Regions from separate parts of the Actinosynnema sp. NPDC049800 genome, predicted to be linked through region 1. Evidence: riboswitches for the same ligand, from Rfam matches in the RefSeq annotation. Region 1 holds a riboswitch; each other region holds the start of a gene.
The links. Region 1 has a riboswitch for S-adenosylmethionine ahead of AB0I91_RS21140 (methionine ABC transporter ATP-binding protein). Riboswitches for the same ligand answer to the same signal wherever they lie in the genome.
Positions count from the first base shown of each region.

Region 1 (9,332 bases):
GTCGCCGTCTTCTCCGCGCCCGGCGTGATCTTGATCAGCCCGTTGTCCTGCAGCAGCTTCAGGCCGCGCGCCTCGTTGGTCGCGTCGTTCGCCACGGCCACGCGGGCGCCGGACGGCAGGTCGGCCAGCGACTTGTGCTTCTTCGAGTACACGCCGAGCGGCTCCAGGTGGACCGGCCCGATCCACTCCAGCGACGCGCCGCTCTCCGCCTTGAACGTGTCCAGGTACGGCACGGTCTGGAAGTAGTTCGCGTCCAGCGACCCGTCCACCAGCGCCGTGTTCGGCTGCACGTAGTCGGTGAACTCGACGACCTCGATCTTCAGGCCCTTCGACGCGGCGAGGTTGTCCGCCACGTACCGCAGGACCTGGGCGTGCGGGACCGGGCTCACGCCGACCTTGAGCGGCGCGTTCGGGTCGGACGCGGCGCCGGTGTCGCCACTACCGCAGCCCACCGCGGTCAGCAGCACGGCCAGCAGGGCAGCACGAATACGCATTTCATTCCTTAGGTGAGGAGAAAAACGATCAGACGGACGCGGTGCGGCGGCGGTCGACGCCGCGGGCCACGCGGTTGGTGGTGAACTGGATCGCGGTGGCGATGACCGCCAGCACGACGACCGTGCTCCACAGGTAGCGGTCGTTGAACCGCTGGTAGCCCATGCGCACGGCGAGGTCGCCGAGCCCGCCGCCGCCGACCACGCCGGCCATTGCCGAGTAGCCCAACAGCGCGATCGCGGTCACGCCGATGGCGTTGACCAGCGCGGGCAACGACTCGCGGAGCAGCACGCTGCGCACGATCCGCACCGTGGACGACCCGGTGGTGACGGCGGCCTCGACCACCGACACGTGCACCTCGGCCAGCACGTTCTGCACCAGCCTGCCGACGAACGGGATCGCGCCCACGGCGAGCGGCACGATGGCCGCCGTCGGTCCGATGGTGCTGCCGAGCAGCAGCCTGGTCAGCGAGGTGAGCACCACCAGCAGGACCAGGAACGGCATGGAGCGGCCCAGGTCCACGACGAACCCGAGCACCTTGTGCAGCACCGGCCGGGGCCTCAGCCCACCGGGTGCGGTGAGCTGAAGCCAGATGCCGACAGGTGCTCCGAGCAGAACGGCGATCAGGGTGGAGACGACCACCATGTACAACGTCTCGCCGGTGGCGACCAGCAGGTCGTCGAACACGATGGACCAGGGTGTTGCGGACCTCACGCAGCTACTCCCTGAGGACCCGACAGGGTCCGGCGCACCGAGCCGCCCGCTTCCGAGATCCACTCCAGCGCCGAGTCGGCGCGCTCGCCCTTCAGGCCGACCCGGAACCGGGCCACCGGGGTCTCGCCGAGCCTGGTCAGGCCGCCGCCGAGCAGGTTGAGCTCCACGCCGAACCGGCCGGTGGCCTCGGGCAGCAGCGCGCCCACGGCGGCGAAGCCGATCAGCACGACGTCCGCGACCCGGTCGAACGCGGACTCCGCCGCCGGGTTCTGGTCCACGGCGGGCAGCAGCGACGCGGCCGTGCGGCTCGCGGCGTCCGACACCAGGTCGAGCACCTTGCCGTGCTCCACCACGCGGCCGTCCTCCAGCACCGCGACGTCGTCGCAGATCTTCCGGACCACGCCCATGTCGTGCGTGACCACGAGGACCGTCACGCCGAGCTCGGCGCGCGCCCGGTCCAGCACGGCGAGCACCGAGCCGGTGGTCTCGGGGTCCAGCGCGGACGTCGGCTCGTCGGCCAGCAGCACGGACGGCGACGCGGCGAGCGCCCGCGCGACCGCGATCCGCTGGCGCTGGCCGCCGGAGAGCTGGTCGGGGTAGGAGCCCGCCTTGTCGGTCAGCCCCACCAGGTCCAGCAGCTCGGCGACGCGGGTGCGGCGCTGCGGCCCGGCCACGCCCGCGGCTTCCAGCGGCAGCGCGACGTTGCCCGCGGCGGTGCGCTGGCGCAGCAGGGAATCCCCTTGCGGCACCACGCCGATCTGCCGGCGGGCGGCGCGCAGCGCGGTGCCGTCGAGCGAGACGAGGTCGGTGCCGTCGACGCGGATCGCGCCGCTGTCGGGCCGCTCCAGGAGCGCGACGCACCGGGCCAGGGTGGACTTGCCCGCCCCGCTGGGGCCGACGACGCCGAGCACGGTGCCCGCGGCGACGTCCAGGTTCACGCCGTCCAGCGCGCGAACCTGCCCGGTACTCCCGGGGAAGGTCTTGGTGAGGTTCTCGACAGTGATCACGTTTTCGCTCCACGACGGCATGCGGCAGCGCACGCCCGGGGCGTGCGTGACCGACGGCTCAGCTCGGAAAGGTGTCCTGGGTGAAGGACGCGGGGATTCGAGGCGCCTGCGGCTGCTCAGCGGCTGCGACAGGCGGACGACGTGCGGCGACCGTGGTCGACCACCCGCCGGCGGGTGAGCATTCGCATCCTGGGCACGTGATTCCTCCATCGTTCCTGGCGGAAGCACCTGCCCCCGTGGAGGGGTGGTTGCTGCGGCGTCGTGGAGCCAGGTCTCTCGGCCGCTCGGGATGGCACCACGAGTAGACCCGACCGGGCCCGGCTGACGCAAGTCCGAACCAGGATCGTCCGGCAAATCACACTTTCGGCCGAAAGATCAACGACTAGCGGGCGGACGCGGCCTCGGCTATCCGGATGAAGTCGCCGACGGCCAGTTGTTCGCCGCGCGCCGAGGGGTCCACGCCCGCCTCGACGAGCAGCCGCTGCGCCTCGGCGGCCGAGCCTGCCCAGCCCGACAGCGCGCCGCGCAGCATCTTGCGGCGTTGCGCGAAGGCCGCGTCCACCAAGGCGAACAGCCGCTTCTGGTCCACAGTGGACAGCTGCTCGTGCCGGTCGAACGCGACCAGCGCCGAGTCCACGTTCGGCACGGGCCAGAACACCGAGCGCGGCACGGGACCGGCCCGGCGGGCGTCCGCGTACCAGGCGAGCTTCACGCTGGGCACGCCGTAGACCTTGCTGCCGGGACCGGCGGCCATCCGGTCGGCCACCTCCGACTGCACCATCACCAGGCCCGTGCGCAACGACGGCAGCACGGCCAGCAGGTGCAGCACCACGGGCACGGCCACGTTGTACGGCAGGTTCGCCACCAGGGCGGTCGGCGCGACCGGGAGCTGCTCCGGGGTGACGCGCATCGCGTCGGCGTGCACGACGGACAGCCGGTCGGCCAGCTCAGCGGCCCGCTCCGCCACCGTGACCGGCAGGCGGTCGGCCAGCACGCCGTCGATCTCCACGGCCACCAGCGCGCGACAGGAGGGCAGCAACGCCAACGTGAGCGAGCCCAGGCCGGGCCCGACCTCGAGCACCACGTCGTCCGGGCGCAGGTCGGCCGCCGCCACGATGCGCCGCACCGTGTTCGGGTCGTGCACGAAGTTCTGCCCCAGCTTCTTCGTGGGGCGGATGTCCAGTTCGGCGGCCAGCCGACGCACGTCGGCCGGCCCGAGGAGGTGGCTCCCCGAACCGGCCGACGTCGAGTCCTGTGTCACCGGCACATTGTTACGGCAAGCCGAGCTTCTGCTGGCAGTGGGGCCACGCCGAGTAGCCGCCGCGCGCGTCGCGGAGCTTGGTGGCGATGGCGATCTGCTGCTCGCGGGTCGCCTGGTGCGGGTACGCGGCGTACTGGCTGCCGCCGTAGGCGTCCCAGGTGCCCTTGTTGAACTGCAGGCCGCCGTAGTAGCCGTTGCCGGTGTTGATGGCCCAGTTGCCGGTCGCCTCGCACTGCGCCAACGCGTCCCACACCGCACCGTCGGGCGGGAGCTTGGTGCCGACCTTGACCTTCTTCGGCTTCGGCTCCTTGGTGACCTTCGCGCCCAGCTTCTCCCGGCCGACCTCCTGGCCGTTCTTGACCGTGACGCGGTAGGTGACGATCTGCTCGCCGGCCTCGCCCGGGTCCAGGACCTCTTTCTGGCCCTTCATCATCGTGTCGTCCTTGACCTCCTCGACGGGCGGCTGGATGGCCTCCGTCGCGTTGATCACCGACACGCCGGTGCGCGTGATGTGGACCTCGGCGCCGTTGGTGACGCGCAGGTCGACCGCCGTCTCGAGCTTGTCCTCGGGGCCGAGCGAGAGGTTCTCGTTCTTCAGCAGCTCGTCGACGGTCACGGCCGTCGTCTGAATCTGCCGGGGCGCGTTGCCGCCGTCGTAGAGCGTGATGGTCTTGAGGCTCTTGACCTCGAGCGACAGGCCGTCGAGGGGGACGTCCATGTTGCGGTCGTGGGAGAGCCAGGCGCCCTCGTCGTTCACCTGCAACTGGTCCAGCGCCTCGTCCACGGTGACCGAGCGGACCCAGCCCTCGCGCTGCTCGCCGTCGACCGTCATCTTCACCAGGCGGCCGCGGTCCAGCGAGATCTTCCCGCCGTCGCTCACCTTGGCCTGGGGTGACGGGCTCAGCGCGTCGTGCTCGCCGATCGCGATGCCCTCGTCGGCGAGGATCTCGCCGACGGTCGACTCGTACGTGCGGACGGTGGTGGCCTCGCCGTCGACGTCGACCGTGACGGACTTGTCCATCGCGATCGCGGTGGCGCCGCCGCCGGAGATGGTGACCAGCACGGTGAGGACCGCGGCCTTCAGGAAGCGCCGCTTCCACTTCCCCGCGGCTTCGACCAGTGCGGCGGGCGGGGCGCTCGGCCGCTCGGCGGCCAGGCTGCCCGCGACCCGGTCCTGGGAGACCTCGTCGGGGATGATGATCGGTGGCAGGAGCGTGGTCTCGGCGTTGATCAGCCGGATCAGCTCGTCGACGTCGACGTTCGCGCTCTCCAGCAGCGCGTCGGCGTCCGGTCCCAGCACTTCCAGCACGTCGTCCGGGGTGATGGTGAACACCGCGGTGTCCCATTCGGACGGCGGCCCGGGTCTGTCCAGGACGTCGACACCGGTCGCGGGTGTCGACTGCACGGGCGTAAACCAGTCGGTGTCCTCGTTGAACGAGTTCACGGGTTGCCATACCTCCTGAAGGCGCGAAGTCCGGCGACGCGCACGGTCGATGTCGGTGGTCAGCTGGTGATCTCCGGCAACTCCCGTGCGTTCTCGGCTTCTCGCTTCTGGTGTCAACGTGACCCGCCCCGACTGCGGGTGCGCCCCGAATCACGACTCGGGGCACGGTCACGGGACCGTAACGGGTTCACGGGGGTTGTGCCAACACCCCGACAACCCTTGTGAGTTCAGTCACTCCGTTAGGGGAGCAAGTCTGTCCGCCATTCGTCGTAAGGAGGACTACGACCTCACCGCGTCACGAAGACCGAAGACGCGTTCGGCGTTTCGGGTGATCTTCGTGGCCAACTCACCCAGGTCGGTCTCACGCAGCGTCGCCATGTCCCGGAGCGTGTAGTTCGCGCAATACGGCTCGTTCGGGCGACCTCGGTACGGGTGGGGCGTGAGGAACGGCGCGTCCGTCTCGACGAGCACGTGGTCCTCCGGCACCCACAGTGCGGCTTCCCGCAGGGCGTGGGCGTTGCGGAACGTCGTGGTGCCCGCGAACGAGAGCACGAACCCGCGCTCCACGCACGCGCGCGCGAAGGAGAGGTCGCCGGAGAAGCAGTGGAAGACCACGGTGGCCGGCGCGCCCTCGGCGTCGAGCACCTCGAGGATGTCGTCGTGCGCGTCCCGGTCGTGGATCATCAGCGGCTTGCCGACCCGCTTGGCCAGGTCGATGTGCCAGCGGAAGGCCTCGTGCTGCGCGGCTTTCGGCGCGTAGTCCCAGTAGTAGTCCAGCCCGGTCTCGCCGATCGCGACGACCCTGGGCCGGGCGGCGAGCCGTTCCAGCTCCGCCTGCTCGACCTCGCCGAACGTCGACGTGCGCGTGGGGTGCAGGGCGACCGCGGCGAACACCCGGTCGTCCCACGTGGCGGCTTCGGCGGCCCAGCGGGCGGCGTCGAGGTCGTCGGCCACCGTGATCACGCGGTCCACGCCCGCCCGGACGGCCCGGTCGAGCACCTCGCGCACCTGCTCGGGCGTCTTCGCCCCGCACGCGTCGAGGTGGGTGTGGGCGTCGACCACCGGCGCCGGAAGGGCTTCCGGGACCGGTGGCCGTTCGCCTCGGCGTTTCGTCACTTCGCGATCGGGGCCCACTCGGGGCCGGTCTCACCCAGTTCGGGGTCGAGCTTCGCGAACAGCGGCGCGGGCTTGGCCAGCGGCCTGCCCACCTCGATGGGGGTGGACGCCCACGTCGCCCGCTCGCCCGCGTAGTCGCCGGTCAGCACCGGGTACTCGCGGTCGGGCACGTCCAGGTCGGGCACGTCGGTCAGCTCGGGCTGGGCCGCCCACACGCCCGTGCCGCCCAGCGCCTCGTGCACCTTCTGCGCCGAGTGCGGCAGGAACGGCGTCAGCAGGGTGTTGGCGTCCTGCACGACCTGCAACGCGGTGTGCAGCACGGTGTCGCGGCGCTCCGGGTCGTCCTTGAGCTTCCACGGCTCCTGGTCGGACAGGTAGCGGTTGGCCGCGCCGACCACCTTCATCGCCTCGGTGGACGCCTGCTTGAAGCGGGAGCGGCGCAGGTTCGAGCCCACCACGTCGAACGCCTTGCGGGACAGCTCCAGCAGCTCGTGGTCGGCCTGGGTCGGGCTGGTCGGCTTCGGGATCGCGCCCACGTTCTTGTGCGCCATCGAGATCGACCGGTTGACCAGGTTGCCCCACTCGTTGGCCAGCTCGAAGTTCGTCCGGCGGACGAACTCGTCCCAGGTGAAGTCGGCGTCCTGGTTCTCGGGGCCGGCCACGGAGATGAAGTAGCGCAGCGCGTCCGGCCCGAACTCCTTGAGGAAGTCCGTGACGTAGATCACCGTGCCGCGGGAGGTGGAGAACTTCGAGCCGCTCATGGTCAGGAACTCGCTGGAGACCACCTCGGTGGGCAGGTTCAGCGTGCCGAAGGAGCCGGGCTCGCCGCCCTTCGCGCCCTGGCCGTTCTGCCCGAGCAGCAGGGAGGGCCAGATCAGCGAGTGGAAGACGATGTTGTCCTTGCCCATGAAGTAGTAGCCCTGGGCGTCGCCGGTCCAGAACTCCTTCCAGGCGTCGTCGTCCCCGCTGCGGCGGGCCCACTCGACGGACGCGCTGAGGTAGCCGATGACGGCGTCGAACCACACGTAGAAGCGCTTCATCGGCTGCTCGCGCCAGCCGTCGAGCGGGATGGGGATGCCCCAGTCCAGGTCGCGGGTGATGGCGCGGGGGCGCAGGTCGCCGATGAGGTTCTGGCTGAACTTGAGCACGTTCGGCCGCCACTCGGTGCGGGTCTGCAGCCAGCCGCCGAGCGCGTCGATGAACTGCGGCAGGTCGAGGAACAGGTGCTCGGTCTCGACGAACTTCGGCGTCTCGCCGTTGATGCGCGAGCGCGGGTTCTTCAGGTCGACGGGGTCGAGCTGGTTGCCGCAGTTGTCGCACTGGTCGCCGCGGGCGCCGTCGTAGCCGCAGATCGGGCAGGTGCCCTCGATGTAGCGGTCGGGCAGGGTGCGGCCGGTGGACGGGCTGATCGCGCCCATCTCGGTCTTCGGGACGACGTAGCCGTTGCGCCAGAGGGCCAGGAACAGCTCCTGGACCACCTTGTAGTGGTTGCCGGTGGTGGTCCGGGTGAACAGGTCGTAGGACAGGCCGAGGCCGTGCAGGTCGTTCGCGATCACGCGGTGGTACTTGTCCACGAGCTCGCGGGTGGACATGCCCTCCTTCTCGGCCTGCACCGAGATGGGTGTGCCGTGCTCGTCCGAGCCGGAGACCATCAGCACCCGGTTGCCCGACATGCGCATGTAGCGGGAGAACACGTCGGAGGGGACACCGAAACCGGAGACGTGACCGATGTGGCGGGGGCCGTTGGCGTAGGGCCACGCCACCGCGGTCAGCACGGAGGCACTCATGGGCCAAGCCTACGGAGCCGCTTCCAGCGGGTTTCCGCGGGTTGGGCAGTGCCCGGGGCGCCGTGCGCGGCAGACCGCCCGCCCGTCTCAGCTCTTGCTGATCGCGGCGTCGTACAGGGCCTTCTTGCTCACCCCCGCCGCCTCGGCGACCTCCGCGGCCGCCGTCTTCATCCGCTCGCCGTCGGCCACGCGCTGCCTCACCTCGGCCACCAGCGCCTCGATCGGCGGGGTCTCGCGGACCTCGGCGGGCGCCAGCACGACGGTGATCTCGCCGCGCACGCCCTCGGCCGCCCACTCGGCCAGCTCGCCGAGGCCACCCCGCCTGACCTCCTCGTAGGTCTTGGTCAGCTCCCGGCACACGGCGGCGCGGCGGTCCGGGCCGAGCACGTGGGCGGCGTCGGCGAGGGTGTCCGCCAGCCGATGGGGTGATTCGAAGAAGACGCACGTCCGGGGCTCTTCGAGCAGGGCCGCGAACCACCGCCGGCGTTCGCCCTGCTTGCGCGGCGGGAAGCCGTCGAAGCAGAAGCGGTCCGACGGCAGGCCCGACACGGCCAGCGCGGTCGTCACCGCGGACGGGCCGGGCAGGCACGTGACCCGGATGTCCTCCTCGACGCACGCGGCCACGAGCCGGTAGCCGGGGTCGGACACGCTCGGCATGCCGGCGTCGGTCACCAGGAGCACCGTCCGACCGTCCCGCAGCGCCTCCAGCAGGCCGGGCAGCCGGGCCGTCTCGACCTGGTCGTAGAAGCTGACCACCCGCCCGGACGGCGTGACGTCGAGGGCCGAAGCGAGCGACCGCAGCCGTCTGGTGTCCTCCGCCGCGATCACGTCGGCCGCGCCCAACGCCTCCACCAGGCGTGGTGACGCGTCCCGGACGTCGCCGAGCGGAGTAGCGGCCAGCACCAAACGGCCTGATCCAGATACAGGTCTCACGCCTCTCACCCTACGATCGTGCGCGTGAGCCTGATCGCACCGCAGTCCGCAGACGACGTGGTCGACGCCGGCGACGTGCCGCCGACGAGCCCGCCACCGGGCAACGACCGCGAACAGCGGGCCCGCCAGCTCGAACCCGGGAGGATGAGCGACGCCCTGAGGGGCTGGCTCATCACGCTGACCGTGGCGTTGATCGGCGGTGTGGTGCGGTTCTGGAACCTCGGGTTCCCGACCGACAAGGGCACCCCGGTCTTCGACGAGAAGCACTACGTGCCGCAGGGCGCGCAGGTGCTGCGCAACGGCGGGTACGAGGACAACCCCGGCTACGAGCTGATCGTCCACCCGCCGCTGGGCAAGCAGCTCATCGCGATCGGCGAGTGGCTGTTCGGCTACGACGGCGTCGGCTGGCGGTTCGCGTCGGCCGCCGTGGGCACGTTGACGATCCTGCTGGTGGTGCGGATCGCGCGGCGGATGACGCGGTCGGACCTGATCGCGGCGATCGCGGGCGTGCTGCTGATCGCGGACGGCATGAGCCACGTGCAGTCGCGGATGGGGATGCTGGACGCGTTCCTGACGTT
Region 1 covers NZ_JBFAMT010000017.1:42,874-52,205, forward strand. Annotated here, with positions in the region: gene AB0I91_RS21130 (MetQ/NlpA family ABC transporter substrate-binding protein) at 1-494, opposite strand, end outside; gene AB0I91_RS21135 (methionine ABC transporter permease) at 523-1,206, opposite strand; gene AB0I91_RS21140 (methionine ABC transporter ATP-binding protein) at 1,203-2,213, opposite strand; SAM riboswitch class I at 2,417-2,509, opposite strand; gene rsmA (16S rRNA (adenine(1518)-N(6)/adenine(1519)-N(6))-dimethyltransferase RsmA) at 2,596-3,474, opposite strand; gene AB0I91_RS21150 (resuscitation-promoting factor) at 3,485-4,918, opposite strand; gene AB0I91_RS21155 (TatD family hydrolase) at 5,198-6,034, opposite strand; gene metG (methionine--tRNA ligase) at 6,031-7,821, opposite strand; gene rsmI (16S rRNA (cytidine(1402)-2'-O)-methyltransferase) at 7,909-8,754, opposite strand; gene AB0I91_RS21170 (dolichyl-phosphate-mannose--protein mannosyltransferase) at 8,779-9,332, shown strand, end outside.

Region 2 (9,332 bases), on a different contig from region 1:
CCATCGCGATGGCCGTGAACGCGGGCGTCGACATGGCGATGGAGCCGTCGGACGCGGCCGGGTTCACTGCCGGGCTGCTGGCGGGCGTGCGGAGCGGTGCGATCCCCGGCAAGCGGATCGACCAGGCCGTGCGGCGGATCCTGAAGCTCAAGTTCGAGCTCGGGCTGTTCGAGAAGCCGTTCGTCGACGTGGAGAAGGCCGACGCGATCGTGAACGGCGCGGACCGGGCGCTGGCCCGTCAGGCGGCGGCGGAGAGCGCGGTGCTGCTGCGCAACGACGGCGTGCTGCCCCTGTCGACCGGCGTGGGCAAGCTCGTGGTGACCGGTGACGCGGCCGACTCCGCGGCCAGGCAGCTCGGCGGCTGGTCGGTCGGCTGGCAGGGCGTGCCGGACTCGTCGCCGATGCCGCCCACGGTGACCGTGCTGCAGGGCATCAAGGCCGCCGTGCCGTCGGCGAACGTGGTCGGCGCGGCCACGCAGGCCGACGCGGTGGCGCAGGCGGGTGACGCCGACGCGGTGGTCGTCGTGCTCGGTGAGGACCCGGGCGCGGAGGGTGAGGCGGACACCGAGGAGCCCGCGCTGACCGCTGCGCAGCAGGGCCTGGTGGACGCGGTGCGGGCGACCGGCAAGCCGGTGGTCGTCGTGCTGCTGACCGGCCGGCCGCAGGTGCTCGGCACGGTGGCCGACGCCCCGGCGCTGGTCGCGGGCTGGCTGCCCGGCTCCGAGGGCGGCGGCGCGATCGCCGACGTGCTGTTCGGCGCGGTGAACCCCAGCGGCAGGCTGCCGGTGTCCTGGCCGAAGTCGGTCGGCGACCAGCCGTTCTCCTACGACCAGGTGCGCGGCGCGAACACCGCGCCCAGCTCCGGGTACGACCCGGCGTTCGCGTTCGGGCACGGCCTGTCGTACACGACGTTCACCACGTCCGCGCCGACGCTGAAGTCGACGGAGGTGCGGCGGGACGGCCAGGTGAAGGTGTCGGTGACCGTGGCCAACACCGGTGGGCGTGACGGCACGCTCGTCGTGCCCGTGTACGTGCACCAGCCGGTGAGCAAGGTGCTCACGCCGCCGCAGCGCCTGGTCGGCTTCACGCGGGTGGCGTTGAAGGCCGGTGAGCAGCGGGCGGTCGAGGTGACGTTCGACGTGCAGCGGCTCGCGGTGACGGCGGGCGACATGGACGCGTCGGGCAAGCCCGAGGTCGCCAGGGGCGGCTACGAGGTCGTGGTCGGCGACGGGAGGGCTCGATTCACGGTGCGGTGAGCTGCCCTGATAACCTTCTCGGTCGTACCCGCGCGGCATTCCGCTGTGGAGGAAGACCGCCCCTTCGCGGGGGCGGAGCCGGTGACAAGCGCGGTGCGACTCCGAGACCGAGGAAAAGGTGGCTTTCGCGTGGCGAACATCAAGTCCCAGATGAAGCGGATCAAGACGAACGAGAAGGCGCGCCTGCGCAACAAGGCCGTCAAGTCGTCCCTCAAGACCGCCATCCGCAAGTTCCGTGAGGCCGCCGAGGCCGGTGACAAGGAGAAGGCCGTCGCGCTGGCGCAGGACGCGTCCCGCAAGCTCGACAAGGCCGTCTCCAAGGGCGTGATCCACGCCAACCAGGCCGCCAACAAGAAGTCGGCGCTGGCGCGGCGCGCCAACCAGATCTGATCTGGTCTTCACGCCAAAGCGCCGCCCACCCCCGCGCGGGGTGGGCGGCGCTTTCGTGTGCGGCCGACCACTGACCACCGCCCCAGCCACCACCGCCCCGACCAGCACCGCTCGCCCAGCCAGCCACCAGGCCACCGGCCGCTCAGCCGCTGACTTCCCGGCCCTCAGCCAGTACCGCCCACCCCGCCGCGAACCACTTGGCCGCCAGCCGTCAGCCACCTGGCCGCCAGGGTCCAGCGCCGGCCACCAGCCACCCAGCCGCCCGATCCCCCAGCCTCCGGATCCCCAGCCTCCGGATCCCCGACCGCCCGACCGTGCGATCCCCCAGGCCTCCGTCAGCGGCGGCCGTGGGCGGCGACGATCTTCAGCACGGCGCGTTCCAGGGCGTAGCCCGAGTCGGCGGCGGCGCCCTTGACGTCGGCGTTCAGGTCCGCGACCACCGTCATCGCGGCTGCCAGCCCTCGGTCTTCCCAGCCACGCGACTGGCCTTGGGCCTTCTTCACCTTCCACGGCGGCATGCCGAGTTCGCCCGCCAGCTTGAACGGGTCGCCCCGGCCCACCGCGGACACCCGCGCGATCGTGCGCACCGCGTCGGCCAGGGCATCGGCGACCAAGACGTGCGGCACGCCGAGCTGGATCGCCCACCGCAACGCCTCCAGCGCACCGGCCCGATCACCCATCACGGCCTTCTCCGCGACCGCGAACCCGGTCACCTCGGCCCGCCCGCGGTGGTAGCGGCGGACCGCCTCGGCGTCCACCTTGCCGCCCGTGTCGGCGACGAGCTGCGACGCCGCCGCCGCCAACTCGCGCAGGTCCGACCCCACCGCCTCGATCAGCGCCGCCACGGCCTCCGGGTCGGCCTTGCCGCCGCCCGCCGCGCGGATCTCGTTGCGCACGAACGCTTCCCGGTCCGCCGCCTTGGTGATCTTGGGGCACTCGGTCACCCGGGCGCCTGCCTTGCGCAGCGCCGCGGGCAGGTCCTTGGCCGCCTTGCTGCGCCCGCCGCCACTGTGGACGACCACCACCGTCACCCCGTCCGCCGGGGCCTTGGCGTAGCCGATGACCGCGTCGGCGATCTCCTTGCCGCACTCCTGCGCGGCCTCCAGCGCGACCACCCGTCCCTCGGCGAACAGCGACGGGCTCACCAGTTCCGCCAGCTCAGGCGGGGTGAGATCGGTCACGCGGACGCGGGTCAGGTCGGCCTGCGGATCGGCTTTCCGCGCCGCGGCCAGCGCACCGCGCACCGCGCGCTCGACCAGCAACTCCTCCTCGCCGAGGATCAGGTGCACGGCGTCGGGCATGTCAGCGGGCGCACTCACGGGCGCGATCCTCCCACGGGTGGCAGACGTCCGGATGGTGGACGTCGCTGGCTGAGGGTCGGGATCGTGACGTAAGTTGAAGCCCACAACTGAATACCGCTCATCCAGAGGGGCAGAGGGATCGGCCCGAAGAAGCCCCGGCAACCCGTCGCACAGCGTCCGCTGGCGACCACGGTGCCAATTCCGACCCGCGGTGCGCGGGAAAGATGAGGAGATACCTCGCGATGACTGCTGTCAGTGTGCCCTCGGCCACCACCTCCTTCGACCTCGGTCCTGCCCGCGCGCTGTCGTGTCGCGAATGCGGCCACGAGACGCCGCTCGCCGCCGAATACGCCTGTCTGGAGTGTTTCGGGCCGCTGGAAGTGGCCTACGACTTCGGCCGGATCCGTCGCGAGGACATCGAGGCGGGCCCCCGGTCGATCTGGCGCTACCGCGGCCTGCTCCCCGTGCCGACCACCGTCGAGTCTCACCCCAACACCAACCCCGGCGGCACCCGCCTGATCGAGGCCGACCGCCTCGCCAAGGCCCTCGGCGTGCGCAAGGTGTGGGTGAAGGACGACACCGGCAACCCGACCCACTCGTTCAAGGACCGCGTGGTCGGCGTCGCCCTCGCCGCCGCCCGCGAACTGGGCTTCAAGGTCCTGGCCTGCCCGTCCACCGGCAACCTGGCCAACGCCGTCGCCGCCGCCGCGGCCCGCGCGGGCTGGGAGTCCGTGGTCCTGGTGCCCTCCACGCTGGAGCGGGCGAAGATCCTCATGACCGCCGTCTACGGCGGCAACCTGATCACCGTCGACGGCAACTACGACGACGTGAACCGGCTGGCGCAGGAACTGGCCGCCGAGCACGAGGACTGGGCGTTCGTCAACGTCAACGTCCGCCCCTACTACGCCGAGGGCTCCAAGACGCTCGGGTACGAGGTCGCCGAACAGCTCGGCTGGCGGCTGCCCGACCAGATCGTGGTGCCCATCGCGTCCGGCTCGCAGTTGACGAAGGTCGACAAGTCCTTCCGCGAACTGGGCGACCTCGACCTGGTCGAGCAGACCCCGTACCGCGTGTTCGGCGCGCAGGCCACCGGCTGCTCCCCCGTCTCGGCCGCCTTCAAGGCGGGCCACGACGTGGTCAGCCCGGTCCGCCCGGACACCATCGCCAGGTCGCTGGCGATCGGCGCCCCCGCCGACGGCCCCTACGTGCTGGACGCCGTCCGCCGCACCAACGGCGCGATCGAGGACGTCACCGACGAGGAGGTCGTCGAGGGCATCCGCCTCCTGGCCCGGACCGAAGGCATCTTCGCCGAGACGGCCGGCGGCGTCACCGTCGCCACCGCGAAGAAGCTCATCGAGACCGGCCAGCTGGACCCGGACGGCGAGACCGTGCTCCTGATCACCGGCGACGGCCTCAAGACCCTGGACGCCCTCGGCGACCGCGTCGGCCCCCGCGCCAACGTCCCGCCGTCGGCCGAGGCCGTCCTGAAGGCCCTTCAGGACTGACCCGTATCGCCCGTTCCCGCCTGGGGTCGGACCGCGGTTTCCGGTCCCAGGCGGTACGGCGACGGTCGGTCCGGGCGGTCGGTCCGGGGCGCGGTAGCTACGGCGGCGGTCGGCTCAGTGCCGGGCGGCTTCTCCGCTTCACCGACGCCTTCCCGTCCGCGGTCGTGGTCACAAGGCGATCCTGGAGGAGCGCAGCCACCCGGTCCGGGGGAAGGCGGTCAGCTCGGGCAGGACGTGCGGGCCGACCGGTTCGGTGACCACGCGCCAGGCGGTGAGCATCTGCGGCCAGGGCCGTGTCGCCTTCTCCTGGTTGTAGCGCTCGGCGTGCCACTCCTCCGGCGGTATGGCGAGGTCGGCGTCGAACAGGCCGTCGGCGATCAGCCGGTAGGCGGTGTCCGCCGAGGGGACCTGCGCCAAGCGGATCACGCCGGTGGCCGTTGCCCTGGCGACGATTCCGCGTTCACCGCTGGGCAGCTCCTCGCACACGTAATACGTGAACGCGGGCCGGAGCTCGTCGCTCGGCCAGGGTTGGGCGGTGTAGCCGGGCTGCCACAGCGCCCACGCCAGCGCCCGGTTGCCGCCTTGCGGCGACCAGCCGGAGTGCAGTCGGATCCAGACGTCGTTCCTCATCGTTCTCCCCTTGTCCGTTGTCGGGTTGGCCGCCGCTCCTGCGGGCGACCCGCGGCCCGTCCGGGCCGGCCAGGACGGCGGTGTCGCCGTCCCGGTCCGTGCGCAGCACCAGCGCGCCTCGGCTCGTCAACGCGTCGACCACCACCCCGCTGGGGTGGCCGTAGCGGTTGCCCGCGCCGACGCTCACCAACGCGATCCGCGGCCGGACCGCCGCGAGGAACGCCGGTGACGAGTACCGCGACCCGTGGTGCGGCACTTTGAGCACGTCGGCCCGCAGGTCCACGTGCCCACCGAGCAGGTCCGCCTGCCCGGCCAGCTCGATGTCTCCGGTCAGCAACACCCGCCCGGCCGCGGTGGAGGCCCGCAGCACCAGCGACGCGTCGTTGACCGCCGTGTTCGTGTCCGTCCCGCGCACGGGGTCCGCGCGCGGGCCGAGCACGTCGAGCTCCAGACCCGGCCAGCTCAGCCGCTGCCCGGCGCCCAGCTCGACCAGGCGGACCCCGGCCGTCCACGCCCGTTCCCTCACCTCCTCCCACGCCCACTCCGGTTCCCGCGACGGCCCCACCGCCACCGCGCCCACAACCCGCTCAGCCAGCACCGCGGCCAACCCGCCGACGTGGTCGGCGTGCAGGTGGCTGAGCACCACCAGCGGTATGCGCCGCACCCCGAGCCGACGCAGGCACGACAGCACCGGCACCGGGTCCGGCCCCGCGTCGACCAGCACCGCCCGGTCGCGCTCGGCGGTGGCGAGGACCACCGCGTCGCCCTGACCCACGTCACAGGCCACGACCGACCAGCCGGGCACCGGCCACCCCGGCGCGACCACGTTCAGCGGCACGACCACCACCACCGCGCCGACGACGGCCGCCACGACCAACGTCCGCACCCGGCGCAGCCTGGCGATCGCGTAGCCGAGCACCAGCACCCCGGCCAGCAGCAGCCCGCCGACCCAGCCGCCGGGCCACCCGACCGCCGCGCCGGGCACGGCCGCCGCGTGCCGGCCGACCGTGATCAGCCAGCTCACCGCCGGACCGGCCACCTCGACGACCAGTCGTGCCGTCGGCTCGTGCACCTGCGCCAGCACGGCGGCCAGCACCCCGAGCACGGTGGCCGGGGCCACGACCGGCGCGGCCAGGAGGTTCGCCACCACCGCGACCAGGCTCACCTGGCCGGAGAGCCCGGCGACCAGCGGCGCGGTGGCCAGGTTCGCCGCCACCGGCACCGCCAACGCCTCGGCGAAACCCACCGGGACGCCGCGCTCCTTCATCGCGGCGGCCCACCTCGGCGCGAGCAGCACCAGCGCCGCCGTCGCCACCACCGACAGCCCGAACCCCGGCTCGGTGGCCAACTCCGGGTCGTAGAGCACCAGGACCACCACCGCGGCCGCGAGCGCCGGCAACGCCGACCGCTCCCGACCCAGCACCAGCGCGAGCAACGCCACCGCGCCCATCACGGCGGCCCGCAACACGCTCGGCTCCGGCCCGGCCAGCACCACGAATCCGACCAGCGCCGCCATCGCACCCGCCGCGCAACCACGCGGACCGACCCGCAGCAGCCTCAGCAGCAACAGGACCGCGCCGCAGAGGATCGCCAAGTTCGCACCGCTGACCGCGAGGACGTGGGCGAGACCCGCCGTGCGGAACTCCTCGATCACCCTGGGTGGGAGGCCGGAGGTGTCGCCGACGACGAGCGCGGGCAGCAACCCGGCCGGTTCGGGGTTGAGCGCGGTGCTCGCGTTCCGCAGTCCGGCCCGCAGGTCCTCGGCGACCCGCTGCCACACCGGCGCTTCGGTCACGTCCTGCGGCGGCCCGCGAACCCGCAGCACCGCGACCGTCAGCTCCCCTTCGCGAGGAAGCGCGAGGGTGCCGCGCGCGGTGACCCGTTGGCCGGGCAGGAGGTCCCGCCACTGCGCCGCCGGGGCCAGCACGGCGATCCGGCCGCCGCCGTCGAGCGATCCGCGCACCAGCACCAGGTCGACCCCGCTCGCCCTCGAGCCGAAACCGCTGGTGCGCAAGCCGTGCGGCCGGTTGTCTAGTTCGAAGTGGACAGTGGTGGGCGTGCCCCGCTCCGCCGCGACCCGCAAGGGATGGTGGGCCGCCCCGTGAACCTGGGCACCGATCCAGCACGCCGCCACCGGACCCGCGACAGCCACCGCCACCGCTGCCGGTCGCCACCGGCGCAAGGCCAAGCCGCCGATCACGGCAGCGACCAGACCGACCACGAGCGCGGCCCACCACGCCCACAACAGGCCGGCCAAGGCCGTCGCCCACACCGCCAGCGCGGCAGGGACCAGATACGCACGAGGACTCACGACCTCACCCCCGAAGTAGGGCACGGAGAAGGAAGGGGAACTACGGAGAAAGACGGCAGTCAGGCCGGCACCCGCGCCACCCGCCACGCCAAGCGCAGCCCGATGAGCGCCCTAGCCCAGGACGCGTATGCGGGTGGGACGCCCAGGCCGTTTGTGCGGTTAGGACCAGGTGCCACACGGGACCTGCGCCCGTGCCCGGGAACCCACGGCTGAGTTCAGAGAGGACTGGCAGCGGCAAGTCCACCCGCCTCCGAAGTGGCCGGACGAAGGCTGGTGCCACACCACCTGTGCCGCGCGGCCGAGTGCCCGGTGGTCATCGGCCCGAGTTCGTTCGGGAATGGAGCGGCCCGACGGACAACCTGCCCTCACCCGTCCGGAGCGCGTGTGGGCGGAGCTGCACGCGCCCTCGAACCGAAGGCCCAGGGTTGGCAGAGGCCCGGACCAGGTGCGGATGAGCCGCCCTACGGGCCAGAGCCGAGCCGCAAGGGACCGCGGTGGCCGAGCTGAAGGTGGAGGTCAGCAGTGGCCTGAGGGCGGTGGTCTGCCGAGGACGCCACGGCCCAGGGTATGTGGGCTCATAGGTCCGTGCCTTGGTTAAGGGCAGGCCGCCGAGAGTCGAGGTAAGTGCGGCACGTCCTGGTCGGAGAAAGGAGTCGGCGGGTGGGTTGTGGTGCGGTGGGGGTCGGGTGAGCGGGTCACGAGGTCACCCACCGGAACCTGGACAAGGTGGTGAGGCGGGAACCGGTGGTGCGGGAGGTGCGGAGAACGCGGAGGACGCGGTTCAGGAGTTGGTGGGTGCGGTGGTGGTCGGAGTGGTTGCGGTGCGGCGGATTGGGCGGTGGGTGGTGGTTCGTTGTGTGGGGATTCACGGCGTTGGGACGCATGGCGGTCTCCGAGTGGTGTCGAGGTGACGGCGGGGGTGCGGGGGTGCGGGGTGTCAGGCGGTCAAAGGCGGACGAGGTCGCGGAGTTTGGCCAGCTTCGCGTCGCCGATGCCCTCGATCTCGCCCAGTTGGTCCAGGGACGTGAACGGGCCGCGTTTCTGCCTTCGGTCGACGATGCGCTGTGCGGTCACCGGGCCCACGCCGGGCAGGGTGTCCAGCTGGTCCTTGGTCGCGGTGTTCAGGTTCAGCGGCTCGGTGGTCGTGCCGGCCTGTTGCGGTACGGCGATGCCGACGGCGATCTGCTCGCCGTCGGCGACCTTGCGGGCGAGGTTCAGCGGGGTCAGGTCGGCGCCCGGGTTGGCGCCGCCCGCCGCTTGCAGCGCGTCGGCCACCCTGGCGCCGTTCGGCACGGTCACCAGGCCGGGGGTGGGCACCAGGCCGACCACGTTGACGACCAGTTGCTCCTCGGTGCGGGTGACGACGGCGGCCTCCGCCACCGGGAGGTCCGGTGGGCTCTCCGGCACGGGGCGCTCCCACCACAGGGCCAGGGCGACCACCAGCGCCACGCCGGCCATCACGCCCGCGAGCAGGATTCTGCGGCGGTGTGGGACGGCTGGTTCGGGCAGCCATCGGTGCAAGAGGCGGCGCAGAGGGGTGGGCGGGCCGGCGCGGCCGTCGGACGAGACGAAGACCAAGGTCTCGGCGTCCGACGCGCGGTGTCTGCCCCGCTCCTGGGAGATGAGGGCCTTCAGGCGGGCGGTCGTGGTTTCCGGGTTCTTGTCGAACATGGGCTCGACGTTAGGCCGGGTGGAGCAGGGGGTGGGGAGGGAGTTCTCGATCTGTGGATAACTGGCTGAATGATGGATAAGGAGAGCTAGGACACCCCTCCGGGCAGCACCACCACACCCAGCACACCGGGGCCCGTGTGCGCGCCGATCACGGCTCCGACCTCGGAAATCAGGCAGCCGGTCGAACCGGGCACGCGTTCGTCCAGCAACGTCGCCAGCTCCGCCGCGCGTTCCGGCGCGGCGAGGTGGTGGACAGCCAGGCCGACCG
Region 2 covers NZ_JBFAMT010000012.1:92,227-101,558, forward strand. Annotated here, with positions in the region: gene AB0I91_RS17150 (glycoside hydrolase family 3 N-terminal domain-containing protein) at 1-1,256, shown strand, start outside; gene rpsT (30S ribosomal protein S20) at 1,386-1,646, shown strand; gene holA (DNA polymerase III subunit delta) at 1,982-2,965, opposite strand; SAM riboswitch class I at 3,063-3,178, shown strand; gene thrC (threonine synthase) at 3,190-4,452, shown strand; gene AB0I91_RS17170 (hypothetical protein) at 4,621-4,869, opposite strand; gene AB0I91_RS17175 (DNA internalization-related competence protein ComEC/Rec2) at 4,913-7,393, opposite strand; gene AB0I91_RS17180 (ComEA family DNA-binding protein) at 8,339-9,064, opposite strand; gene AB0I91_RS17185 (DegV family protein) at 9,151-9,332, opposite strand, start outside.
Region 2: another riboswitch for S-adenosylmethionine. It lies ahead of thrC (threonine synthase); the one in region 1 lies ahead of AB0I91_RS21140 (methionine ABC transporter ATP-binding protein).

Region 3 (9,332 bases), on a different contig from region 1:
GAGGTGGCCCTGCGGGCGCTGGTCGAGGGCGGGGTCGCGGCGGTCGCGGTGGAACCGCTCGCGGCGCGCATCGGGGCGACCAAGGGCAGCGCCTACTGGCACTTCCCCAACCGGGAAGCCCTGCTCAAGGCCACCCTGGAACGCTGGGAGCGCGAGCACACCGAGGCCGTGATCGAGCTCGTCGGTTCGGTGTCGGAGCCGTCGGAGAGGCTGCGGCTGCTGTTCGCCACCGTGCTGGAGGACGTCGAGCACAGCGCGGTCGAGCTGGCCATGCTCGCGGCCAAGGACGACCCGGCGGTGGCGCCGGTGCTCGGCCGCGTCACGGAGCGCCGCATCGGCTACCTGGAGGAGCTGTTCGTCGGGCTGGGCTTCGCCGCCGACGTGGCGCGCCGGCGGGCCGTGCTCGCCTACTCGGTCTACCTGGGGCAGGCCCAGCTGCTGGCGGCCGGCCCGCACCTGGTGCGGGCGCGGCGGGCGTTGGTGGAGGAGACGTTGACCCTGGTGCTGTGCCGTGGCTGACGCCTTCCGGTTCTCGATCAGGGTCAAGCCGGGCGCGAAGCGCGAGGCCGTCGGCGGCCGGTGGGGTGACGGCGCGCTGGTCGTCGCGGTCGCCGCGCCCGCCGTGGAGGGCAAGGCGAACGAGGCCGTCCGCAAGGCGCTGGCCAAGGCGTTCGGCGTGCGCAGGCAGGACGTCGAGGTGGTCGCGGGCGAGCGCGGCCGGGACAAGGTCGTGCGGGTCGACCCCGCCCCGGCCGGCGCCGCCGAGCTGCTGGCGCGGCTGCTGGACGGCTAGGCCGCCAGCGTCCACAGGGTGTGCGCGATGGCGTCGGTGTGGCGGTCGAGCGCGGTCGCGTTCACGTTCGACGAGGTGTCGCACGAGCGGTGGTAGCAGCGGTCGAACGCGACACCGGCCGAGCCGCCCCACTTCTGCGCCTGGGCGGAGGTCTTGATGCCCTCGGCGCCGGTGAACGTGCCGCCGACCGGGATGCCCGCCCGCGCGAACGCGGCGTGGTCGGACCGCCCGCCCACGCTGGTCAGCTCGGTCGGCACGCCGATCGAGCCGAAGTAGCCCTGGAGCGTCTGCTGGAGCCGCAGGGAGCCCGACGGCTGGCCGGACGCGCTGTAGACGAAGTAGCCCGGGTTAGGCGAGCCGATCATGTCGAAGTTGAGGTAGGCGTCGATCCGGGAGCGGTCCGTTGTGGACAGCGAGTTCACGTAGTACGTCGAGCCGACCAGGCCCAGCTCCTCCGCGCCCCACCAGGCGAAGCGCAGGTGCTTGGTCGGCTGGAAGCCGGTGGACCGCACGGCCAGCGCGACCTCCAGCAGCCCGGCCGAGCCGGTGCCGTTGTCGTTGATGCCCGGGCCCGCCGACACGCTGTCGAGGTGGCCGCCGAGCATGACCACGTTGTTCAGGTCGCCGCCCGGCCAGTCGGCGATCAGGTTGTAGCCGGTGGCGCCGTTGCTGGTGAACGACTGCACCCTGGTGGTGAACCCGGCGGCGTCCAACTTGGACTTCACCCAGTTCACCGAGGCCAGGTAGCCCGGACGGCCGTGCGCCCGGTTGCCGCCGTTCGAGGTGGCGATGCTCTGGAGCTGGGCCAGGTCGGCCTGCACGGCGGAGACCGGGATGTTCGGCCCGGCCAGGGCGGAGGGCGGCGCGGCGGTGGCCGGGCCGGGGCCCGAGCCGAGGAGCGCGCCGGTGGTGACCAGCGCGATGGAGATCGTTCGCAGCTTCACGGTGACTCCAGCAGGGAGGTGCGGGGACGTGGAGGTGACCGGGGGCGGCGGACCCTGTCGTCAACATGCACGGTTTCGCATGGTTCCCGCTAGCGACGTTCGGCTGGTGACGCTGCGTGCGGTGCCGGATTCGTCCATTTCGGTATCACCGGGGAGAATGACCCCGTCGGGTGACGCAGCGGCGGCGTGGAGGTCGAGTGGGCGATGTGACGGGCTACTTGGGCATAGCCGCCGCGGTCCTGCTGCTCTCGGTCATCGCGGTCAGGGTGTCGATCCGGCTCGGTCTGCCGTCCCTCCTGCTCTACCTCGGCATCGGGGTGCTGCTCGGCGAAGCCGTGGTGGGCATCCAGTTCGAGGACGCCGACCTGACCCGCTCACTCGGCACGGTGGCGCTCGTGCTGATCCTCACCGAGGGTGGTCTCACCACCCGGTGGAGCGCGGTGAAGCCCGCGCTCGGCCTCGGCATCGCGCTGTCGACGGTCGCCGTCGGCGTGAGCATCGCGGTCACCGGGTTTGCGCTGCACTTCCTGCTGGACATGGACTGGCGCACGGCGCTGCTGTGGGGCGCCGTGCTGTCGTCCACCGACGCGGCGGCCGTGTTCAGCGTGTTGCGCGGGGTGGGCGTCGGCAAGCGGCTCATCGGCTCGCTGGAACTGGAGTCCGGCATCAACGACGCGCCGGTCTACATCGCCGTCGTGCTGCTCGCCGCGCCGGACCCGATCACGTGGACCGCGCCGCTGCTGATGGGCTACGAGCTGATCGCGGGCGGGGCGATCGGGATCGTGCTCGGCTGGCTCGGCGGCGTCGGCCTGCGCCGGGCCGCGCTGCCCGCCACCGGCCTGTACCCGCTGGCCACGGTCGCGGTGTGCCTGCTCGCCTACACCGTCGGCGACCTCGCGCACGCGTCCGGCTTCCTGGCCGTCTACATCGCCGCCCTCGTGCTCGGCAACGCCCGCCTGCCGCACCGGGCGGACACCCTGTCGTTCGCCGAAGGGCTGGGCTGGATCGCGCAGATCGGCCTGTTCGTGCTGCTCGGCCTGTACGCGTCGCCGGGACGGCTGCTCGACGCGCTGGTGCCCGCGCTGGTGGCGGGCGCGGTGCTGGTGCTGCTGGCCCGGCCGCTGTCGGTGGCGTTCGCGGCGCTGCCGTTCCGGGTGCCGTGGCGGGAGCAGGTGTTCATCTCGTGGTCCGGGCTGCGCGGGGCCGTGCCGATCGTGTTCGCCCTGATCCCGCTGATCCAGGGCGTGCGCGGGGCGCAGCAGCTGGTGGACGCGGTGTTCGTGCTGGTCGTGGTGCTGACCGTGGTGCAGGGCACGAGCCTGCCGTGGCTGGCCAAGTGGCTGGGGCTGGTCAAGTCCGGCGAGGCGCACGAGGTGCAGGTCGACTCGTCGGCGCTGGACGACCTGGGCGCGGAGCTGCTCCAGGTCCGCATCCAGCCCGGCTCCAAGCTGCACGGCGTGTACCTGTCCGAGCTGCGGCTGCCGCCGGGCTCGTCGGTGAGCCTCGTGGTGCGGGACGCGAACGGCTTCACGCCGCAGCCGACGACCCGCTTGCAGGAGCACGACCAGCTGCTGGTGGTGTGCACCGAGGCCATGCGCACGGCGACCGAGCGCCGCATCCGCGCCGTGGACCGGGCGGGTCGGTTCGCGCGCTGGAAGGGCGACGTCGGTCTGCCGTGACGTGCCCGGGACGGCTCGTGACGTCCCGCGCCGGCCCCGTCGTGACGCCCCAGGATCGCGACGCCGGCCCCGCCGTGGCGCTCCCAGGATGTGAACGCCCCTCGACGGGGACGCGCGGGCTGGGTTAGCTTCGGGGCGAAGGTCATGAGTGCCAGCGCTAAGCCCAGGCTTGCTGGCCGGCAACCCTCCTACCGCGGTGGGGTGCCCCTGGTGAGGACCTGGCCTGGCGCGCAGGGCGCCCGGCAAGCGCGGGCTCCCTCTCCGGTGGGGTGTCCCCGGACCCCGGAGGGCGTCATGACGATCGCAGTTCCCCTCACCACCACCGTCGCGGCTCTGCCCCGTGTGGTCGGCGCGTCGCTGCGCGTGCCGCTGGTCACCGGTGAGCGCGTCGAGTACGCCAACCTCGACCACGCGGCCAGCGCGCCGTGCCTGGAGCAGGTCCGCGACGCCGTGGACGAGGTGCTGCCCTGGTACGCCAGCGTGCACCGGGGCGCGGGCTTCGCCTCGCAGGTCAGCACCAAGGTCTACGAGCAGGCCCGCTCGTCGGTCCGGCGGTTCCTCAACGCCCGCGACAGCGACGCCGTGGTGTTCGCCCGCAACACCACCGACGCGCTGAACCTGCTGGCCAGGAGCCTGCCGAAGCACACCGCCGTGATCCTCTTCGACACCGAGCACCACGCCGCGCTGCTGCCGTGGCGCGGCCCGAACGTGCGTCGCCTGCGCACGCCGGCCTCGCCCGCCCAGGCGGTGCTGGAGCTGGACCGGGCGCTGCGCGCGGCGCCGGTCGGCCCGCGGCTGGTCGTGGTGACCGGCGCGTCCAACGTGACCGGCGAGATCTGGCCGGTGGCCGAGCTGGCCCGGGTGGCCCGCCGGCACGGCGCCCGGATCGCCCTGGACGCCGCCCAGCTCGCGCCGCACCGGCCGGTGGACGTGCGTGCGCTGGACGTCGACTACACCGTGCTCTCGGGGCACAAGATCTACGCCCCGTTCGGCGCGGGCGTGCTGGTCGGCCGGTCCGACTGGTTGCAGGCCGCCGAGCCGTACCTGGTGGGCGGTGGTGCGACGGCCCGCGTCACCGACCACGGCGACCGGCTGGGCGTGGCCTGGTCGGCGGTGCCCGAGCGGCACGAGGCGGGCACGCCGAACGTGGTGGGCGTGCACGCGCTGGCCGTGGCGTGCGACGTGCTGGGCAGGCACTGGGAGCAGACCACCGAGCACGAGCGCGTGCTGCTGGCGCGGCTGCGCGAGGGCCTGAAGACCGTGCCCGGCGTGCACGAGCTGACGCTGTTCGGCTCGGACCAGGACCGGGTGGGTGTGGTGAGCTTCACCGTCGGTGGCCAGGACGCCGGTTACCTGGCCGCCGCGCTGTCCGCCGAGCACGGCATCGGCGTGCGTGACGGCGCGTTCTGCGCGCACGTGGCCGTGCACCGGCTCGCCCACGGCGAACGCGCGCTGCGCGCGTCGATCGGGCTGGGCACCACCGAGGAGCACGTGGACCGGTTCGTGGCCGCGTTGCGCGCGCTCGTGGTCGAGGGCTCGCGGTGGGAGTACGAGGTCCGGGAGGGTCGTTGGGCGCCGCTGGACGACCAGCGCGCGCTCCCGCCGTTCCTGCGCTGACTCCGATGCTGGACAATGGCCCGGTGAGCACCGATCCCAACACCGAGCCGGACACGCCGGACCAGCCGGACGCACCGCTGCCGAAGCGACGGGTCCTGCTGCTGGCCGTCATCGCGCCGCTGGTGTTGGCGCTCGACCTGGTCAGCAAGATCATCGCGGTGGACAAGCTGGAGGGGCGCGAGCCGATCGAGCTGTTCGGCGGCCTGCTCTACCTGCCGCTGATCCGCAACACCGGCGCCGCGTTCGGCCTGGCCGAGGGCTGGACGGTGATCCTCGCCCTGATCGCCTCCGGCGTGGTCGTGTTCATCCTGTGGATCGCGCGCCGGCTGCGGTCGGTCGGCTGGGCCATCGGCCTCGGCCTGGTCCTGGGCGGCGCGATGGGCAACCTGGTCGACCGGATCTTCCGCGGCCCCGGCCCGCTGCGCGGCGGCGTGGTCGACTTCATCTCGGTGCTCGACCCGTGGGGCAACTTCTTCCCCGTGTTCAACCTGGCGGACTCCGCCATCTGCGTGGGCGGCGGCGTGATCGTGCTGATGGCGTTGCTCCAGCGCGACTACGACGGCACCCGCGTGGAGAAGAAGTCCAGCGAGAAGAAGGCGGGCGCATGAGCGAGCTTGCGAGCGAGTCATTCAACGCAGCCGGCCCCGCTCTTGCCACGCCGAGCGTCAGCGAGGTGTGCGCATGAGCGGCGACTACCGGTCCCTTCCGGTGCCGGACGGCTTGGACGGGATGAGGGTCGACGCCGGTCTGGCCAAGCTCCTCGGCCTGTCGCGGACCGTGGTGGCGGCGTTGACCGAATCGGGTGACGTCGTGCTCGACGGGCAGCCCGCCGGCAAGTCGGACCGCCTGGTCGCGGGCTCCGTGCTGGAGATCACCCTCCCCGAGCCGGAACGCCCGGTGCAGGTGCAGGCCGTGCCCGTGGAGGGCCTGGTGGTCCTGCACGAGGACGACGACGTGATCGTGGTCGACAAGCCGGTCGGCGTGGCCGTGCACCCCAGCCCCGGCTGGACCGGTCCGACCGTGGTCGGCGGCCTGGCCGCGGCGGGCGTCCGGATCGCCACGTCGGGCGCCGCCGAGCGCCAGGGCGTCGTGCACCGGCTGGACGTCGGCACGACCGGCGTCATGGTGGTGGCCAAGAGCGAGCACGCGTACTCGGCGTTGAAGCACGCGTTCAAGGAGCGCACGGTCGACAAGCTCTACCACGCGCTCGTGCAGGGCCACCCGGACCCGATCAAGGGCACCATCGACGCGCCGATCGACCGGCACCCCAAGCACGACTACAAGTTCGCCGTGATGGCGAACGGCAAGCCGAGCATCACGCACTACGAGGTGGTGGAGGCGTTCCGCGCCGCGTCGCTGCTCGACGTGCACCTGGAAACCGGTCGCACGCACCAGATCCGGGTGCACTTCTCCGCGTTGCGGCACCCGTGCGTCGGCGACATCACCTACGGCGCGGACCCGGTGCTGGCCAAGCGCCTCGGCGTCACCAGGCAGTGGCTGCACGCCCGCACGCTCGGCTTCCACCACCCGGCCGACAACCAGTGGGTGTCGTTCACCAGCGAGTACCCCGACGACCTCGCCGCCGCCCTGGAATTCCTGCGCGCAGAGGGATATTGAGCCGTCCGGGGCGAAACACTTGCGCCCAGCGCGTGACCTCGGACATATCGCTTTCCCCGGATCGTTTGGCTTGCGAAGCTTTTGCCAGACGAGCACTGGGGGTTGGCGATGGACAACAGGTCCCGACTGGTGGTGCTGCTGGGCACCCTGTGCCTGCTCGGCCCGCTCTCGATCGACACCTACCTGCCCGCGTTCCCGGGCATCGCGGCGGAGTTCGGCTCGACCGAGTCGCAGATCCAGCTGTCGCTGACCACGTTCATCATCGGTCTGTCGGTCGGGCAGCTGCTCGTGGGCCCGCTGTCGGACTCGTGGGGCAGGCGGCGTCCGCTGCTGGTCGGGATCGGCAGCTACGTCGTGACCTCGCTGTTCTGCGCGGTGGCGCCCAGCGCGCTCGCGCTCTCCGGCCTGCGGCTGCTGCAAGGGCTCGGCGTGGCGGCCGGGTTCGTGATCGCGATGGCGGTGGCGCGCGACCGGTTCGAGGGTCTCGCGATGGCGCGGTTCATGTCGTTGATGATGCTGGTCAACAGCCTGGGGCCGGTGGCGGCCCCGGTGCTGGGCGGTCAGCTGCTGAGGTTCACCAGTTGGCGCGGCACGTTCATCGCGCTCGCGTTGATCGGGTTGGCCCTGCTGATCGCCCTGGCCGTGGGCCTGCCGGAGACGTTGCCGCGGAACAAGCGGCGGCCGGCGAACCTGCTGCTCACGATCAAGGTGTTCGGCGGGCTGCTGGCCGACCGCAAGTTCGTCGGCTACGCGCTGGCGTCGGCGCTGGCGCTGGGCTCCCTGTTCGGCTACGTCGCCGGGGCGTCGTTCGTGCTCCAGGGCGTGTACGGGTTGAGCCCGCAGCAGTTCAGCCTGGTGTTCGGCGCGAACTCGGTGGCGATCGTCCTGGCGGGGCTGCTCAACACCAGGCTGACGGGCCGGATCATGCCGCGCCCACTGCTCAAGATCGGGCTGGCGGGTGCGGCGACCGGTGGGATCGGGTTGCTGGTGGGCGGGCTCGTCGGCGGCGGGCTGGCGACGTTCCTGCCACCGCTGTTCGTGCTGACGATGAGCGTCGGCCTGCTCATGCCGAACGCCGGGTCGCTGGCGATGGCGCGGCACCCGGAGGCGGCGGGCAGCGCGTCGGCCGTGCTGGGCGTGACGACGTTCATGGTCGGTGGCCTGATGGCGCCGCTGGTCGGCGCGGGCGGTTCGGCGAGCGTGCTGCCGATGGTGACCGTGATGGCGGGCGCGACGGTCCTGGCCGTGATCCTGTTCGCCGTCCTGACCAGGGGCGACGTGGGCATCACCCGGGACGCCGAACCGACCGCCCGCCGCGAGCCCGACACCCAGCACGCGTGAGCCCGACGTCGGACACGCGGGCCGGTCAGTCGTCGATGGTCCAGACCAGGGTGTTCAGGTCGGTCTCGGGGCGGGAGCTCCAGCGCACCGAGAAGATCACGGTGTCCTCGGGCAGCACGTAGACGGTGTGGCCGCCGGCCGTCTCGCCCGGCTGCACGCCGATCTTGTGCGGCGGCCGGGACGACAGCGACACCGGCGCCTTGCCGACCGTCTCACCCTTGTTGGTCATCAGCACGAGGTACATGTCGGGCAGCGCGTTGAACGGCACCTGGCCGATGTTCGCCAGCTCCGTGTGCACGACCACGGCCCGCTCGCCGTCGGCCAGCTTGTACCCGGCCGCGGTGAACAGGAAGTCCGCCGGGTCGACCACCTCGACCAGCTGGATGGTGAACCGGGCGCCCTCCAGGCCCTCGGTCTCCAACGTGCTGCCGATCTTGCCGGTGCGCGAGCGCGGCGCGGGCGCCTGGTCGCCGCGAGCCCAGCCGGACGTGCCCGGCACGCCCCACGTGCTGACCGGCTCCGGCACGCGCACCGGACCGGACGCCGCGGGCTGCGGACCGGTCTGCGGCTGCGCCGGGAACGGGGTGCTCGGCGGCCCCTGCGGACCGGGGTAGCCGGGGTAGGAGCCGGACGGCGTGCCCTGCACCGTGCCCGGCGGCGGCGGGTACGGCCCGCTCGGCGTGCCGCGGGCGGCCTGGCCGCCGGGCCCCGAGTAGTTGCCCCACGCCACGCTGTTGGCCAGCGCCTTGCGGATGCCGTTCGGGTCGCACTCCACGCCGACGAGCAGCGGCAACCCGCTGCCGGACAACGTGATCAGCCGGGTGGCGGCCTCCCGGGGGTCCATGCCCAGCCGTGCGGCCACCTCGTGCACGGCGGCACGACCCATCTCGGCGATCATGGCCAGGAGACGGGCGTCGACGGGGTCCGGCGCTACCACACCTCGAACGCTACCCGCCCGGGGAGATCTTCGCGGCATCGGCCCGCACGACACGCACACCCCTTGTCCCGATTACGGAGTGTTCTCGGGATAGGCTCGCCGATGTCTTGCCCGCGCTTCGTCCCGGGCCCGCTGCGATCTTCAGGGGGGTTTGGGTGTCCGACTCGTTTGTGCACCTCCACGTGCACACCGAGTACTCGATGCTCGACGGCGCGGCCAAGCTGAAGGACATGTTCGCCGAGTGCGAGCGGATGGGCATGCCCGCCGCCGCGATCACCGACCACGGCAACATGTACGGCGCGTACGACTTCTACAAGCAGGCGACCGCGGCCGGCATCAAGCCGGTGGTCGGCATCGAGGCGTACCTGGCGCCGGAGTCCCGCTTCAACAAGAAGCGCGTCCTG
Region 3 covers NZ_JBFAMT010000003.1:223,620-232,951, reverse strand. Annotated here, with positions in the region: gene AB0I91_RS06345 (TetR/AcrR family transcriptional regulator) at 1-519, shown strand, start outside; gene AB0I91_RS06340 (DUF167 domain-containing protein) at 512-793, shown strand; gene AB0I91_RS06335 (M28 family metallopeptidase) at 790-1,737, opposite strand; gene AB0I91_RS06330 (potassium/proton antiporter) at 1,935-3,416, shown strand; SAM riboswitch class IV at 3,557-3,671, shown strand; gene AB0I91_RS06325 (aminotransferase class V-fold PLP-dependent enzyme) at 3,711-5,033, shown strand; gene lspA (signal peptidase II) at 5,057-5,641, shown strand; gene AB0I91_RS06315 (RluA family pseudouridine synthase) at 5,715-6,650, shown strand; gene AB0I91_RS06310 (multidrug effflux MFS transporter) at 6,759-7,991, shown strand; gene AB0I91_RS06305 (AsnC family protein) at 8,017-8,928, opposite strand; gene dnaE (DNA polymerase III subunit alpha) at 9,084-9,332, shown strand, end outside.
Region 3: another riboswitch for S-adenosylmethionine. It lies ahead of AB0I91_RS06325 (aminotransferase class V-fold PLP-dependent enzyme); the one in region 1 lies ahead of AB0I91_RS21140 (methionine ABC transporter ATP-binding protein).